Linked DNA regions of Rubinisphaera italica. The protein of the gene in region 1 binds, or shares a complex with, the protein of each later gene. Links are inferred from orthologs where the notes say so. Each region holds a gene or a part of one and is shown on either strand. Other genes may lie near its edges.

Evidence for each region.
Region 2: the proteins of Pan54_RS00155 (region 1) and uvrB are in contact, whole or in part, in a crystal structure (PDB 7EGT), measured with the Thermus thermophilus proteins. The link is inferred for Rubinisphaera italica from one-to-one orthologs. Residues at the interface, in WP_096412145.1 of Thermus thermophilus: His654, Arg656, Phe657, Gln666, Asp668, Glu669, Lys680, Arg681, Leu682, Ser683, Lys685, Tyr686, Ala687; in WP_096411307.1 of Thermus thermophilus: Glu23, Leu25, Arg26, Asp27, Gly28, Glu29, Arg30, Phe31, Arg55, Glu326, Asp327, Phe328, Glu379, Ser382, Gln383, His398, Gly400, Arg401.

The regions. Positions count from the first base shown.
Region 1 is NZ_SJPG01000001.1:29,547-37,221, reverse strand. The notes cover bases 2,070-5,073. They hold Pan54_RS00155 (ATP-dependent helicase), read right to left. Parts: upstream 4,716-5,073; coding sequence 2,424-4,715; downstream 2,070-2,423. Other genes in these bases: Pan54_RS00150 (ion transporter), read right to left, coding at 5,042-5,073; Pan54_RS00160 (glucosamine-6-phosphate deaminase), read right to left, coding at 2,070-2,211. In the rest of the region: Pan54_RS00165 (carbon starvation CstA family protein), read left to right, coding at 1-929; more of Pan54_RS00160, read right to left, coding at 1,477-2,069; more of Pan54_RS00150, read right to left, coding at 5,074-5,899; Pan54_RS00145 (DUF1559 domain-containing protein), read right to left, coding at 6,107-7,102; Pan54_RS00140 (hypothetical protein), read right to left, coding at 7,121-7,546. UniProt on the Escherichia coli protein: A helicase with DNA-dependent ATPase activity. Unwinds DNA duplexes with 3'-5' polarity. Translocates on single-stranded DNA with 3'-5' polarity. Initiates unwinding more efficiently from a nicked substrate than double-stranded DNA.
Region 2 is NZ_SJPG01000001.1:2,192,050-2,199,693, reverse strand. Bases 3,206-6,178 are described here. They hold uvrB (excinuclease ABC subunit UvrB), read left to right. Parts: upstream 3,206-3,636; coding sequence 3,637-5,721; downstream 5,722-6,178. Other genes in these bases: Pan54_RS08330 (CerR family C-terminal domain-containing protein), read left to right, coding at 5,889-6,178; Pan54_RS08340 (S1C family serine protease), read left to right, coding at 3,206-3,394. In the rest of the region: Pan54_RS08350 (NPCBM/NEW2 domain-containing protein), read left to right, coding at 1-536; Pan54_RS08345 (S1C family serine protease), read left to right, coding at 616-2,322; more of Pan54_RS08340, read left to right, coding at 2,345-3,205; more of Pan54_RS08330, read left to right, coding at 6,179-6,521; Pan54_RS08325 (ABC transporter permease), read left to right, coding at 6,518-7,644. UniProt on the Escherichia coli protein: The UvrABC repair system catalyzes the recognition and processing of DNA lesions. A damage recognition complex composed of 2 UvrA and 2 UvrB subunits scans DNA for abnormalities.

The DNA.
Region 1 (7,675 bases):
TCTTCATTACAATTGCCTGCGGAGCCTGCAGCGGTTTTCATTGTCTGGTCAGCAGCGGCACAACCAGTAAACAGATCGCCTGCGAAACCGACGCCCAAACCGTCGGCTACGGCGGGATGCTGCTCGAAGGAGCGCTGGCTGTGCTCGTCATCCTCTGCTGTACCGCTGGACTTGGGATGGGAGTGACGACCGCGACCGGAGAACATTTGACACAACTGGCTGCCTGGAATTCGCGATACAATCCCGAACTCGGCTGGGCTGGTTTTAGTCTGGCTGCCAAAGTCGGAGCCTTTGTCGATGGCGGAGCCAACTTCCTCTCTGCGATTGGAATTCCGATCGCGATGGGCATTGGAATTGTTGCTGTCCTCGTCGCCTGTTTTGCCGCAACAACACTCGATACCGCAACTCGTCTGCAACGCTACGTCATCCAGGAACTCGGCACCACACTCAACATCAAACCGCTGAACAATATGTATGTTGCTACGGGAGTCGCGGTCTTCTTCGGATTCACTGTCGCAATGCTTCCCGGACCGAGTGGAGCTTACGGCACCGGCGGGTTGATTCTCTGGCCACTCTTCGGAGCGACCAATCAATTACTGGCAGGTCTCGCATTGATGGTCACCTTTTTCTATCTCTGGCGTCGGGGCAAGAAAGTCGCCTTCGTCGCCATCCCAATGTGCCTCATGTTATTGATGCCCGCCTGGGCAATGCTCTGGCAAATGTTCAACCCGGCCAGCGGCTGGCTCTGGTCCGATCTCCCTCTCGAAAAATATGTTCTGTTCGGCTTCGGCGTCGTCGTGATGATCATGCAAGTCTGGATGATCATCGAAGGCCTCATCGTCTGGAAAAAATCCCAAGGCATCCTCGAAGAACAATTGCCACCATTACCAGAACGCAGCCCAGGCAAACTGGCCTCGGCGAATGGGTAGACATTGGAAGGTAGAGGGGTTGGGATCGAAAGATGTGAGTCCTCGGCAACACTTTTGTTACCTGTCATTATCTGACGAGAAAGTACCAAATGCCACAGCAAACAAGCGGCTTTCGTTTCTCTTCGAAAACTCTGCCATTGTTTATTATTTTCGTTTTTTGTGCGATCTCAATCTGCATTAGAAGTCTCGCGATTAATCAGAGTACGCTTAATCAATTATACGCACAGGAAGATACACTCACGCGAGATATGGTTATTGAAATTGCAGGACTACCTCAATCTCGCAACGGTGATCAGGAGTTTTGCTACAATGTTTGGAATGGATTTGTTTTTTTCAGTGATATGTTTTGTATTGAATTTGATGATGCTGGAAATGTGACGTGGATGTCTTTTTAATTACTGAGTTGCGGGCAATGCTTGTATCGCGAAGCAGGGCAAGCATGAATGAAAGTGGTTTCTACTGAGTCTCTGATGTTCCATTTAAACCGGATAGCCCCGAAAGAATCTTTCGGGGCGGTGCAGCAAGAACCGGATCTCCAACCCTGCGTCTAACTCTTCAACAAACTCGCCGCCGCCTGATCCAGAAACAGCGTCGTATCACCATGCGTTTGCAAAATGGAAGCGGGCACTTCCGGAGTCACTTTTCCCTCGACAGAATTCTTAACCGCTTCCGCTTTCCGCTCATCCGGCACGCTGCAGATGATCGTGTTCGTTTTCAAGATCTGATTGACGGACATGCTCAATGCCTGAGTTGGCACATCGTCCATCGTCGGGAACCAGCCTTCGCCATGTTGCTGACGACGGCAAGCTTCATCGAGATCGACAACCAGATACGGCTGCTCGGTTTCAAAATCAGCCGGGGGATCGTTGAACGCCAAGTGACCATTTTCACCGATCCCGACAAACGCAACATCAATTGGAGCTTCGGTCAGCAACTTGCCGACCCGCTCACATTCCTGCTGCGGATCCGTTTCTCCATCCAGATAATGAAATGCCTTAAGCGAAACCTGATCGACAAATCGCTCTTTCAGATAACCTCGAAAGGAAGCCGGGTGAGTCATTGGTAGTCCGAGATATTCATCGAGATGAAAGCCGGTGACCTTCGACCAGTCGATGTCGGGTTGTTTCACCAGGGCGCCGAGCACCGTAAATTGTGAGGCTCCCGTTGCGACAATAATCCGGGCTTCACCCCGTTCGGCCAGAGCCTGGCGAATTTTCTCAGCTCCTGCTTCCGCGGCGGCCTGTCCCATTTCCTGTTCTGTTGCAAAAATCTCTAACTTCATGGTTGTCTACTTTATCTATTAGTTTCTTTGGCGTTGTAAGTTGGGCCAGGGGAACGCGTAACCCAACACTTTTGTGGAGTTCTCTATATATTCCATTTCGTCAGTTAGTGCCTGACATACATTGGGTGGCACGTCCCAGAACGAAGTGAAGGGCGTGGCGAATCCACATCCCACGCCCTTCGCTTCACTCAGGGACGTGCCACCCTGCATTCTCATCGATTTCCAATCCGTTGTAACGGGCACTTACTCACAATAAAAGTCTCACTCCGATCCTCTTCTTCGAACTCTACCGTGACCGTCCTGCGATGTCCGAATCCGCCTGCTGCCGTGACTGTTCCTAATCCGTACCGCGGATGCCGAACTGATGAGCCGATTGGAAAATTGAACGGCAGTGAAGCAGCCGAGTTGTTCCCGGCCAGTAACGCAGCTGCGGTTGTCAATTGAGGTTTGTCTGGTCGGTTCAAAGCTGCCCGAATCGCTTTAACATCTTCGTCGGAAAGATCGCTAGAGGCAAGTGAAGTCGGTCGATAAGCGGTCTCCGGAAAATCGCTTGTGAGCGTGGTTCCATCGGTTTGCACAAGATCGATTTCTGACAGGAAGTCGCTCGGAATCGTCGGCATCGAGCGTCCGTGCAAATCTCGATAACTGCTCGCCGTCAAATACAGCCGCTCTTCGGCTCGAGTCATGCCTACAAATAATAACCGACGCTCTTCCTCGTACTCCCTTGGATTTCCTTCTCGCAACGATCGCTCATGCGGCAACAGGTTCTGCTCGACACCAATAATATAGACAACAGGAAACTCCAGTCCCTTTGCCGCGTGAAGTGTCATCAGAGTCACTTTGCCCTTTTCGGAATCTCCTTCGAGAGCATCCAGGTCCGATACCAGACTGGTCGTTTCCAGGAATCCTTCGAGCGATGTATCGGCATCGAAAATCGTATCGTGATTTCTAGCAGCCGAGATCAGTTCTTCAACGTTGGCCAGTCGCTGCATATCCTGTTCATTCTGACTCGAAGACCAGGGCCGGGTGTATCCCGTTTTTTCGACGACATCCTCAATCAGTTGAGCCACTGAACCGGAATCGGCGAGAGAGAAATTTTCCATCATTCGGGCGAAGGCCTTGAGAGAAGCCGCCGCCCGTTTCGGCATCTTTGGAACCTCGTCGGCCTGAAGTGCCGCTTCGATATATGTGAGCCCTTTGTCCTCCGCGTAGTTCATTAAGCGGGACTGACTCGTCTTGCCGATGCCACGCAGCGGAACATTCACCACACGAACGAAGGCAGCTCGATTTTGCGGATTGTTAACCAAATCGAGATAGGCGAGCAGATCTCGAACTTCTGCCCGTTGATAAAACGCGACTCCAGCCGCGACCTGATAAGGCACATGATGCCGTCCGAGTGCCAGTTCGAGTTGCCGCGAAATGGAATTCACTCGATAGAAAATTGCAAAGTCCAACCAGTCCCGTTCTCCCGATTCCACCGTATGGCGAATGTGCCGGGCGATGCTGTCGGCTTCGACAGGACTGTCTGGAAAGTGCAACAACTCGACCGGTTCCCCTTCGGCATTTTCGGTCGTGAGTTCCTTGGCTTTGCGAAGTCGGTTGTGTGAGATCAAACTGTCTGCCGCCGCCAGGATCAGTTTCGAACTGCGAAAGTTCTGCTCCAGCTTGATGATTTTTGTGTCCTGATAATCCTGTTCGAATTTCAGAATGTTGTCGATCTTCGCGCCGCGCCAACCATAAATCGATTGGTCAGGATCCCCAGTGACGGAGAGGTTCCGTGAGTTCTGAGACAGTGCCCGTACGATCCGATACTGAGCTTCGTTCGTATCCTGATATTCATCGACGAGCACATACTGATAGCGATCATCGTACTGCGAACGGATTTCATCGTGCTCTTCAAACAGATGCACGACGTGTAATAAGAGGTCATCGAAGTCGACGGCATTCGAGCTGAGCAAATACTTCTGATACGCCGGATACACCTTGGCGACGACTGCGGTGAAATGATCGGCGACTGAATCCTCGAATTGCCCGACGAACATTGGAGCGGTGATCATGTCGTTTTTGGCATTGCTGATCATCGCCAGAATCTTGCCTGGTGGATAGTGGGCGGCATCGTAATCGAGTTCGCTGAGAACCTGCCGGATTGCCTGCTTCTGATCGGCGGTGTCGAGGATCGTAAAGTTCGGCTGCAAACCAACCACCCCGGCTCGCTGCCGGAGAACATGCGCGCAAAATCGGTGGAAGGTACTGACCCACAGATTCTGACTGTTCGTCAGCGTCTTGAGTCGCTCGGACATCTCGGCGGCCGCTTTGTTCGTAAACGTGATCGCCAGAATATTCCAGGGCTTGACTCCCTTTTCAATCAGCCGGGCAACCCGATGCGTGACGACCCGAGTCTTCCCCGATCCGGGGCCCGCCAGAACCAGCATCGGCCCACTGAAATGTTCGACCGCTTCAATTTGAACCGGCGTCAATTGCTGATGGAGAATGGGGACATCCATGTGAGAATCTGTGCTTCCGTGAGCGTGGGCAAAATATCAAAACGAGATTCCGCCATCCTACCCGCTCCGCCTTCCGAAAACAAATCCCGCAGAGATTTCTGCCAGACAGCAAGATCGCAAATTGGTAACCCAGATAGCTCTGCGATCTGGGAGGACGAAGTCCGCAAGAGGTCTTCAACCTGGTGGTGAATTTCCAGCTGAATGCTTACTTCGGGTGGCTGGGGTCGAAGCGGATCGTAGCCCCCAGAAAAGTGCACCGTGTCAATCACTGCTGGGCAAGCCGGCAGTGGCACACTTCAAACTACATATTAAGATAAAACAGTATGCTACGAACTCACCTCTTCCAACTCCTTCTCTTCCTCCATTTCCTCCTCGGCAGCCACATCATCAGCCGCCGTCGTGCCGACATCTTTAGTCAGCTCTTCGAGACGTTCCTGCTGCTTACGGATTTTCGGGAAGTGATCCAGCGGATTGAAATTCGGATCGTTCGCTTTTTTAAACACCTCATCAAATGCTGAAGTGATCGCACTGAAACAGGCCATGAAAATGGCTAGCCCGGCGATCATAAACACCATCACAATCACACGGCCAGCAATCGAATTGGGAGAGAGATCGCCATATCCGACCGTCGTCCCAGTCACTTCCAGGAACCAGGCGATATTGAACAGGTCACGAAACTCTTCCTGCTCGGGGCCTTCAATTTCATACAGTGCGAACATCGTCAGCAGTAAGACCATGATAGCAGTCAGCATCAACGGGCGGAGGTTGAAGTAGGCGCGATAAAAACCGAGAGCCATCACCTGCAGGCCGCGATTGTAGCGGAAGAACTTCAGCATTCTCAAAACACGTAACGTCCGAATCAATTTCAAATGCTGATTGATGCCCGGCACGAAGCCGATCCAGAAGGGGAGGATCGCCGCCAGATCGATCAGGCCGAAGGTCGTGAGCGGATAAAATCCTCGACCCGAATTCCGAATCCAGCGGAGAACATATTCGAGCGTGAGAATCAAAGCGACACCACGTTCTGACCAGAGGAAGAACGGATGACTCTGAAGACTGTTCGATTCCGGATAAAAATGACACTCCAACGCCAGCATGAACACACTGTAACAGACGAGAGGCTGAACGATCTTATCCAGAAAATCGATAGCCGGCTTGAGTGATTCACGGCGGAATTTATTCATGGTTTCCCTCAATGGGCTGCATGAGTATGGGGAAGGGCAGAAAACAGAATCGGCAACCACCCACAAAAAAACCCGGGCCTGACGGCTCCGGGTTCATTAACCTCAGATTGGATATTGTAGGAAATTTGACTCTCTTCACCACCCCGATATTTTAAGGGGCAAGTCGAAGCTGGTTTCCAACTGGTCGGTTTTGTATCCAGGAATGTTCTAGAACTCACCCATGACGTTTCCATCATTTCGTTGGCCGAGATTTCTCCAAGTGGCCAGATTGATATTCTCGCTGGCAAATCGAACCGAACCATCGCTCAGCAAAATCTGCACGCCACCTTTGTGTTGGCTTCTGGCGGCCATATTCACATACACCGCAAAACGTTCGCAATCTGCTGAACGAGCATTTGGAGTTCGAGTGGTCGTAAACGGCCAGGTCGAAGTATAACCGTACATCCAGGAATAGCCGCGATTGTTATTGTTCGTCCCTGCGTTTCCATCGCAGTTATTTGCGTCACCAGCTGAAAGGGCTTTGATTTCAGAGCCTACCAGACATTCAGAGACCGCCATGGTATTCGACAAACCATCGGTAATGTCGCGAAATTTACAGTGGCTATTCGTAGCAAATACACCCTCTTCATTACCGTTATTCAGTACTGCCCGTGCCCATGTGCCATTTCCAACGATATAACTACCATGGCCCTGGGCTGCACTGGCGGTCGAACCACCGTCTCCATAAAGGCGATAGGAGTCACCAATACAAGCAACATAACTAGTGGGAGCGAATCCAGAAACCGCATTCGATTTCGGATCGCTTGGACATCGGTAACCAGGAATCACTTCAGCCCGAACATTGTTAGGGTCCCAACCAGTAACTTTATCTCGAATAAAATCCATCCGATCATACAGCGCCGATTGTTCCATCTGAGGAAGAATCCGAGCCATCCAGGTTGACTGGTTTGATGCAGACGGACCACCTGCACCACGGTCTCGGAACAGGCATCCGATTGGCAGGCAGCCATTGATGTCGTGGTAATTATGCAGTGCCAATCCGAGCTGCTTGAGATTGTTTTTGCAGGACGACCGGCGTGCTGCTTCGCGCGCCTGTTGGACAGCAGGGAGCAACAATGCCACCAGGATGGCAATGATTGCGATGACAACGAGCAACTCGATCAGCGTAAACGCCAACCGTTGCGATCTGTGATTTTTCAGCATGGATCTACCTCATAAAAATTAAGGAACAAGTTCATAATTGACTTCGTCAGTATCAGATGTAATTTCAGTCTGCAGCTCAGAATCGGTATTGTATTTCGCGGGAATATATTGTTCGGATTCGGGCTCCATTTCGCCCATCATATTTTTGATTTGCTTGCCGGTATCGCGAGTCGCCGTGATTTCAACGCGACAGGTCGCCAACGGAATCCCCCGATTATCCAGCGGGTCGGACGATGTGTCGTACTTCCCATCCTTGATGGTCAGTTTGACCGGAGCACCTTCATCCCCTTGCTGAGGGATAAACTGGATGAAGCCCGATTGAACCGGTTCACCGGAAAATGTCACTTGACCTTCCACACTGGCGCGAGAAGGTCCATCTCCACCACCCCCGCACCCTGAAAGAGAAATGCTTATTAATATCAGAAGAGAAAGAGACTTGGACATTGAAAGAGGATTCCTGCATTATCAACTTGAGAAGTGTTTCTCAGTTAAAAGTGGTTTGTGAAGGCTAAAGGAGTTTGTTCTTACCGTGTACTGCGAGGCAATTTGAGCGAAGACCAATGGTAGGTTGAC
Region 2 (7,644 bases), 2.2 Mb from region 1 along the record:
AGGTGTCCGTTTCTGAAGGGCAAATGATGGTGAGAACGGGCCCCGGCGAACAGGTCGTCTTGCCACTGGAATCAATTGCTCAACTCGATTTCAGTTTGGGTCGGATTGTTTATCTGTCAGATATGGCACCTGAAGGAACTGAGTACACTCCGTTTTTCGATACGGTCTGGGAATTCCAACGCGACCGAACTGTCGATGGTTCCCCATTGCAAATTGGCAAAAAGAAGTATTCGAAAGGACTATGGGTTCATTCAAAGACGACATTAACTTACCGACTCGCGGGCGAGTTTTCTCGGCTCCAGGCAACACTCGGAATCGATGCTGCTGTTGCAATGGCAGGTCACGGGAATGTGGATGTTGTCATTTCGGCTGATGATGAAGTGCTTTTCACGCAGAACATTTCGGCTCGGGACTCCGCGATTCCGCTCGATTTATCGCTGACTGGAAAACGTTTTTTAAAGATAACTGTCGACTTTGGAAAAGGACTCGATATTGGCGATCACTTGGATATTGCAGATGCACGACTCATTAAATAGTTTGCCTGACTCAAATCAGACTCAAAACAGCTTTCGTCCAGTGAGAGCTGTTATGTTTTGCTGCGCAGTGCTCTGTGCTGTGAGTTTTTCTCAGAACGTTTTTGCTCAAATTGAATTGCCCAAAGACGTTCTGGACGCAGAGCAGGAGCGAATCGCAGTTATCGATAAGGTGACTCCGGCTGTTGTTGCGATCTTTCCTCCCGATGGACGTGGGGGTGGATCCGGCGTTCTCATATCACCCGATGGCCTGACACTGACAAACTTCCACGTTGTGGAGGGAGCAGGTCCCTTTTTGAAGTGTGGGTTGAGTGACGGTATTGTTTACGATGCCGTGCTGATCGGGATCGATCCAACGGGTGATGTCGCCATTATTCGACTACTGGGACGCGACGATTTTCCTTTCGCTCCACTTGGAGACAGCGATACCGTCAAAGTTGGCGACTGGGCTTTTGCGATGGGAAATCCATTTCTACTGGCTGATGATTTTGTGCCCACATTAACATTCGGTATGGTGAGTGGCGTGCAGCGTTATCAGTATCCAGCAGGTACGTTTCTGGAATATACCGATTGCATTCAGGTCGATACGTCGATTAATCCAGGAAATTCTGGTGGACCGCTGTTTAATGAACAGGGAGAAGTGATTGGCATTAACGGGAGAATTTCCGTTGAAAAGCGAGGTCGTGTGAATGCCGGAGCTGGCTATGCGATTTCGATTAATCAGATCAAAAACTTCAGTGATCATCTTCAAAGTGGACGCGTGGTCGATCACGCGACTTTGGGAGCAACGGTCCGCACCGATGAATTTTCGAATGTGATTGTTGCTACTGTTTTACCAACCTGCAGTGCCTTCTTTCATGGATTGCGAGCGGGCGACGAGATCGTTTCCTTCGGTGGTCGGCCGATTGGGAGCGTGAATCAATTCAAAAATGTGCTGGGGATTTATCCTAAAGGCTGGAAGATTCCTCTGGTATATCGTCGTGATGGAGAACGTTATGAGATCTATCCTCGCTTGGAAGCATTGCATTCCATCGGAGAGTTGATCGAATTCGCCTCAGCCCCTGCACCAGCCGAAGAGCCTGAAGAAAAGCCGAAGAATGTTCCCCCGATACCAATGCTCCCGCATCAGAAAGCACCGGAGATCCCAGAGGAATATGCTCATTTATTCGAAAGCAGAATCGGATTCGCGAATTATTATTTCAATCGAATCAAGCAGGAAGAGTTGCTGGCGACATTGAAAAGTCTGGGAAATTATGGTCAGTCGAGTCAGAAATGGACCTTGAGTGGCAACGTGAAAGACGGAGGGGCATACCGACTAGTCCTCGCAGATTTTGCCAGTCTGTTCGAAGTCCCTGCGGAAGGTCAGGTTTTTCTGTTGGATTCGGGGCGTCCAGAAACGTTCACGGCTGGTCCTTATTCTTCAGGAATGTTGATGTCGCTGCGGGAATTGCAGCAACTATTGATTAGCGGACCTGAGAACTTTTCAGAAATTCTCTATATTGGCAGCGAACCTCTCGATGGTGTGGGTGCGAAAGTCGATGTGCTTTCGACATTGCATGAAGATCGACAGATTCGCTGGTATTTTGATCGGACGGCAAAGCAACTGGTTGGCTGGGATACTAAGTTTTCAGAAGATCGCCCGGAATGCGGAGTTCGCATTCCAGGTTGGAAAACGGGGGGGCCGTACGCAGTTCCTCAGGAATTGAAGATTGTCGTTGCCGGTCAGCCGGAGATCATTTTGCAAGTCAATGAAATGAAGACCGAAGCGGTTGATGATCCAAAACTGTAATAAAATTATCGAATACAATTGAATGGCAACTCCAATTTTAACAATCCAACTCCGACAAATACCGTCCTGCATCATTACAGCGACAGTCCTCCTGGCATTTTCAATTGGACAGTCTAATCAAGCCGTGGCTTCACAAAGCGAAGTCCTGCAGGAAGTCTTGCCTAAGACTGTCAAATTGTATGGGGCGGGTGGCCTAAAAAATCTGGCCAACTATGGGACTGGCTTCTTGATTTCCCCGGATGGACATATTCTGACGGTCTGGAATCATTTACTCGATACGGATCAGATTATTGCCGTCCTCGACAATGGTCGCCGCTTACCAGCTCAATTTATTTCAGGAGCAGGTGAAGCCGGTTTGGCGGTGTTGAAAGTGGAAGTGATTAATGCTCCGTATTTTGACCTCACGGAAGTCAGCCGCAGTGGACCAGGAACTCCCGTGCTCGGTTTCAGCAATATGTTTAATGTCGCAGCGGGTGATGAACCGGTTTCGGTGATCCACGGCGTCATCGCCATGCTGACTCCACTGACAGCCCGTCGTGGACGGTTTGATATTCCTTATAAAGGGGTTGTTTTTATTGTCGATGCAGTGATGAATAATCCGGGAGCAGCTGGAGGAGCTTTAACGACGCAGGACGGGAAGTTACTGGGGATTATCGGTAAGGAATTGAAAGACAGTCGCTCAAATCTTTGGATCAATTACGCGATTCCCTTGTCTGATGTGCGTGAAACGATTGAGAAACTCGTGCGTGGTGAAGTGATAACAGATGACAGCATTGAATTGCCGCCTGTCATCAGACCGGTAGATACGTCAGGATTAGGGTTTCGTCTCGTGCCCGATGTCGTTCCTCGCACTCCTGCCTATATCGATTTTGTGATGCCGGGCTCGACTGCAGAAGCGATTGGATTGCAGCAGGATGATCTGATTGTGCTGATCAATGATGAACTCATTCAATCGTGCCGGGAGTTTTATGCCCAACTCCAGGAACTCCGCAAAGGAGATGCCCTCCGCATGACTGTTCGCCGTGATCGGGAACTGGTAAATGTGGAACTGATAGTTCCGGAACTCAATTGAGACAATTCGGAAACGGACCTCCTTATTTGTGCTGGATGTAATCTCATACCTCACCATGCCTGTCACTTAGTTCTGGGACGTGCCACCCAGAAGTAGGTTGGGTTAACGAAGCGTAACCCAACAATTAATGAAAAATCAATGGGAAGACTTGAGTGTCGAGGTATTGGGTTTCGTATTTTGCGAACCTAACCTACGGACTACAGACTTCGATTTATCGAACAAAAACTTTTGAAAGTGAAGCGATGTCTGGTTTTCAGCTTGTCAGTGATTTTGCTCCTGCTGGGGATCAGCCTCAGGCGATTGAATCATTGCTGCGAGGGCTGCGAGAAGATAAACGTGATCAGGTTTTGCTGGGGGTAACTGGCTCCGGTAAGACGTTCACGATGGCGAATGTGATTGCGGAAATGAATCGCCCAACACTAGTTCTCTCACACAACAAAACGCTGGCGGCTCAGCTGTATGGGGAATTCCGCGAGTTCTTTCCAAATAATGCGGTCACGTATTTCGTCAGCTATTACGACTACTATCAGCCGGAAGCGTATATTCCACAGCGGGATATTTATATTGAAAAAGATTCGTCGATCAACGACGAAATCGATCGTCTGCGATTGCTTGCAACCAGTGCGTTGGTCAGTCGGCGGGATGTGATTGTCGTTGCCAGCGTGAGTTGTATTTACGGTTTGGGATCGCCCAAAGATTATTTGGACATGATGATTCCATTGCGAATTGGTCAGGAAGTCGATCGTGATGAACTGCTGCTCAAACTGATAGATATCCATTACGACCGCAACGATTTTCAGCGGGCACGAGGGAAGTTTCGGGTGCGGGGAGATGTGATAGAGCTGTGGCCGGCATATGAAGAGTTTGCTTATCGAATCGAACTGTGGGGCGATGAAATTGAATCGCTTTCGATCATCGATCCTGTTTCCGGCGATGTGCATAAGATTCATAACGACATTTACATCTACCCTGCCCGTCACTTCGTGCTGCCGCAAAGCCGGATTGATCAAGCCTTGGTGGAAATTGAAGACGAGTTAAATACTCGGCTGGAAGAATTTCGTCGTGAAGGTAAGTTACTGGAAATGCAGCGTCTGAGTGCCCGGACTCGTTACGATATCGAGTTGCTGCGCGAAACCGGATTTTGTCCCGGCATTGAAAACTATTCGCGTGCGATGGCTGGCCGAAAAGCAGGTCAGCCGCCTTATACATTATACGATTTCTTCCCCGATGACTTTCTGATGTTCATTGATGAATCGCATGTGACGATTCCGCAAATTCGTGCGATGTATGCGGGTGATCGATCTCGGAAAACATCACTCGTCGATCATGGATTTCGTCTGCCGATGGCACTCGATAATCGTCCGCTGATGTTTGATGAATGGAATGCGAGACGGAATCAAATCGTATTCGTTTCTGCGACTCCAGCTGACTGGGAACTGGAACAATCGGAAGGAGAGATCGTTGAACAGATTATTCGTCCGACAGGTTTGATTGATCCGGTTGTGCATGTGCTACCTGCTCGCAGACAGGTGCCTCATTTATTGGAGCAGATTAAAGAACGTACTGCTCGCAATGAGCGAACGCTTGTCACGACGCTCACAAAACGGCTGGCGGAAGATTTGACCGGATATCTGCAGCAGGAAGGCATCAAATGCGCCTGGCTGCATTCGGAGCTTGATACGATTGAACGTGTCGAAATTTTACGAGAACTTCGTGAGGGTATGCACGATGCCGTTATCGGTGTGAACCTGTTGCGGGAAGGTCTCGATTTACCGGAGGTCTCGCTGGTGGCAATTTTGGATGCCGACAAGGAGGGATTCCTGCGAAGTGAAACCAGTCTGATTCAAACAATTGGCCGGTCTGCTCGAAATGTGAACGCTGAAGTCATTCTGTATGCCGATTCTGTGACCGAAAGCATGCAATTGGCGATGGGCGAAACGAATCGACGTCGTGAAATTCAGATGGAGTACAACAAGAAGCACGGCATTACTCCGGAAACTGTCCGTAAGGCGATCAAGCGAGGAATAGAAGAAGAACTCGAAGCCCGGCAGTTCGTGCAACAGGTTGGCGGGATCAAATCGGAAACGGAGTTTGTGACACGTGAGTATCTCAACGAGCTGGAAGCGGAAATGCTCAAAGCAGCCGAGGAACTTGACTTCGAGCGGGCAGCTGAGTTGAGAGATCGAGTTGAGCAGCTCAAAGGGCGAATCGGTGAGCAGGTTCCTGCAGGCGATGCGAACACACCTGGTTTTGCTAAAGGAAAAGGGAATCGCCGGAAGAAGACTGGTCGAAAAGGAACGCCGATGCGGGGGCCGAAGAAAAAGTGAACTTTTTTTTGCTGATTGTTAATTACGAATCTGTGGCTGCGATTCGGTCTGCCCCCAGCCACCCCTGAATGACTGAATTGTTAATTTTTCAGATTCCCGTTTGTATTTCAGTGCTGAACATCTATTATTGATTCAAACAGCCGTTTGAAACATATGTATGAATCTCGATGTCTGAAATCACAAAAACTCGAATTATTGATGCAGCTGGCGAGGTCTTTGCGGAAAAAGGCTTTGAGCAGGCGACGGTTCGTGAAATTTGTAAGACGGCCGACGTGAATTTGGCTGCTATCAATTACCACTTTGGCGATAAGCAGAAACTCTATATTGAAGCAGTTAAACGAGCGCATTGTGAAGGGGAAGAGGACGAACCGCTTCTCATTCCAGCAGAATTGCCAGCCGAGAGGAAACTTTATTACTTCATCGAGCATATGATGGCCGACATGCTGGATCGGGAGTCTCCGACGTGGCATGTGGAACTGATGATGCGTGAGATGGCACGGCCAACTTTGGCTTGCACTGAGTTGGTGCAAAGTTATATCGGACCTAAGTTTTCGATCTTAATGAACATCATTGAGGAAATGGTTCCGTCAACATTAACTCTCTCGAAGAAACATCTGCTGGCATTCAGTATCGTTGGCCAGTGTCTACTCTATCGATTTCATCGGCCCATCGGGAAACTGCTGATCGGCGATGACGAATTCGAATCTCTGTTCGATGTGAGCTATCTGGCACAACATATCTGTGAATTCAGTATGCAAGGGATTCAATCGCTTTCAGTCAGCCAGGAGACTTCATTATGAGATGGCTGGCCTGGCGGATGCTGACCGGTGACCGCACGAAATATCTGGGAATCGTGTTTGGAGTGGCGTTTGGTTCTTTATTGATCGCTCAGCAGTCTTCAATTTTTGTAGGACTGATGCGCAGAACATCACACATCATCCTCGATGTGACGGAACCGGATATCTGGGTGTTGGATAAATATGGGCAGAATGTCGATGAGATCCAGCCGATGTCGCTGAATCGACTGTATCAAGTGCGTGGTGTCGCAGGAGTGGACTGGGCCGTCAAAATGTATAAGGGACTGGTCCGTATGAAGCAGAATGATGGCGATTTTCGTCAGGCGATTCTGATTGGGATCGATGATTCGACGATGATTGGTGCTCCTAAAGAGATGATACAGGGATCAATAGCCGATCTTTCGCGTCCTGATGCCATCATTATAGATGAGGCTGGTTATTCTCTAACTTATCCAAACGAGCCTGTGGAGCTCGGGCGAACGATGGAAATTAACGATCATCGTGCAGTGATTGTTGGCATCTGCAAAGTAAGTGCCCCCTTTCAGACATTTCCGGTCATCTTCAGCAGGTACTCTCAGGCAACGCAGTACGCTCCACGGGAGCGGAATATTATGTCGTTCGTCCTCGTGAAAGCTGAGCCTGATGTAAATAAGAAGAAACTTTGCCAGGCAATCACAGATCAGACAGGATTGCAGGCGATCCAGTCAGACGATTTTTTCTGGTTCAATATCAGTTACTACATCAAAAATACGGGAATTCCAATCAATTTTGGGATCACAGTGATGCTGGGTTTTATTGTGGGAGCGGCAATCGCAGGACAAACATTCTATCTGTTTACGATCGAAAATCTGAAACAGTTTGGCACTCTCAAAGCGATGGGAGTCACAAATATTCGATTGCTGCGAATGATTTTATTGCAGGCATTAATTGTTGGGACAATCGGTTATTCAATTGGAATTGCGATGGCGTGCGCCTTCTTTGAAATTACTGGTGCTTCTGGACAAGCCGATCTGAGAGGTATGTACGTCCCCTGGCAAGTGATGCTGATCACAGCGGGAGCCGTCAGCTTGATTGTACTCGTGGCGAGTCTTTTAAGTATTCATAAAGTGCTCGTACTTGAGCCAGC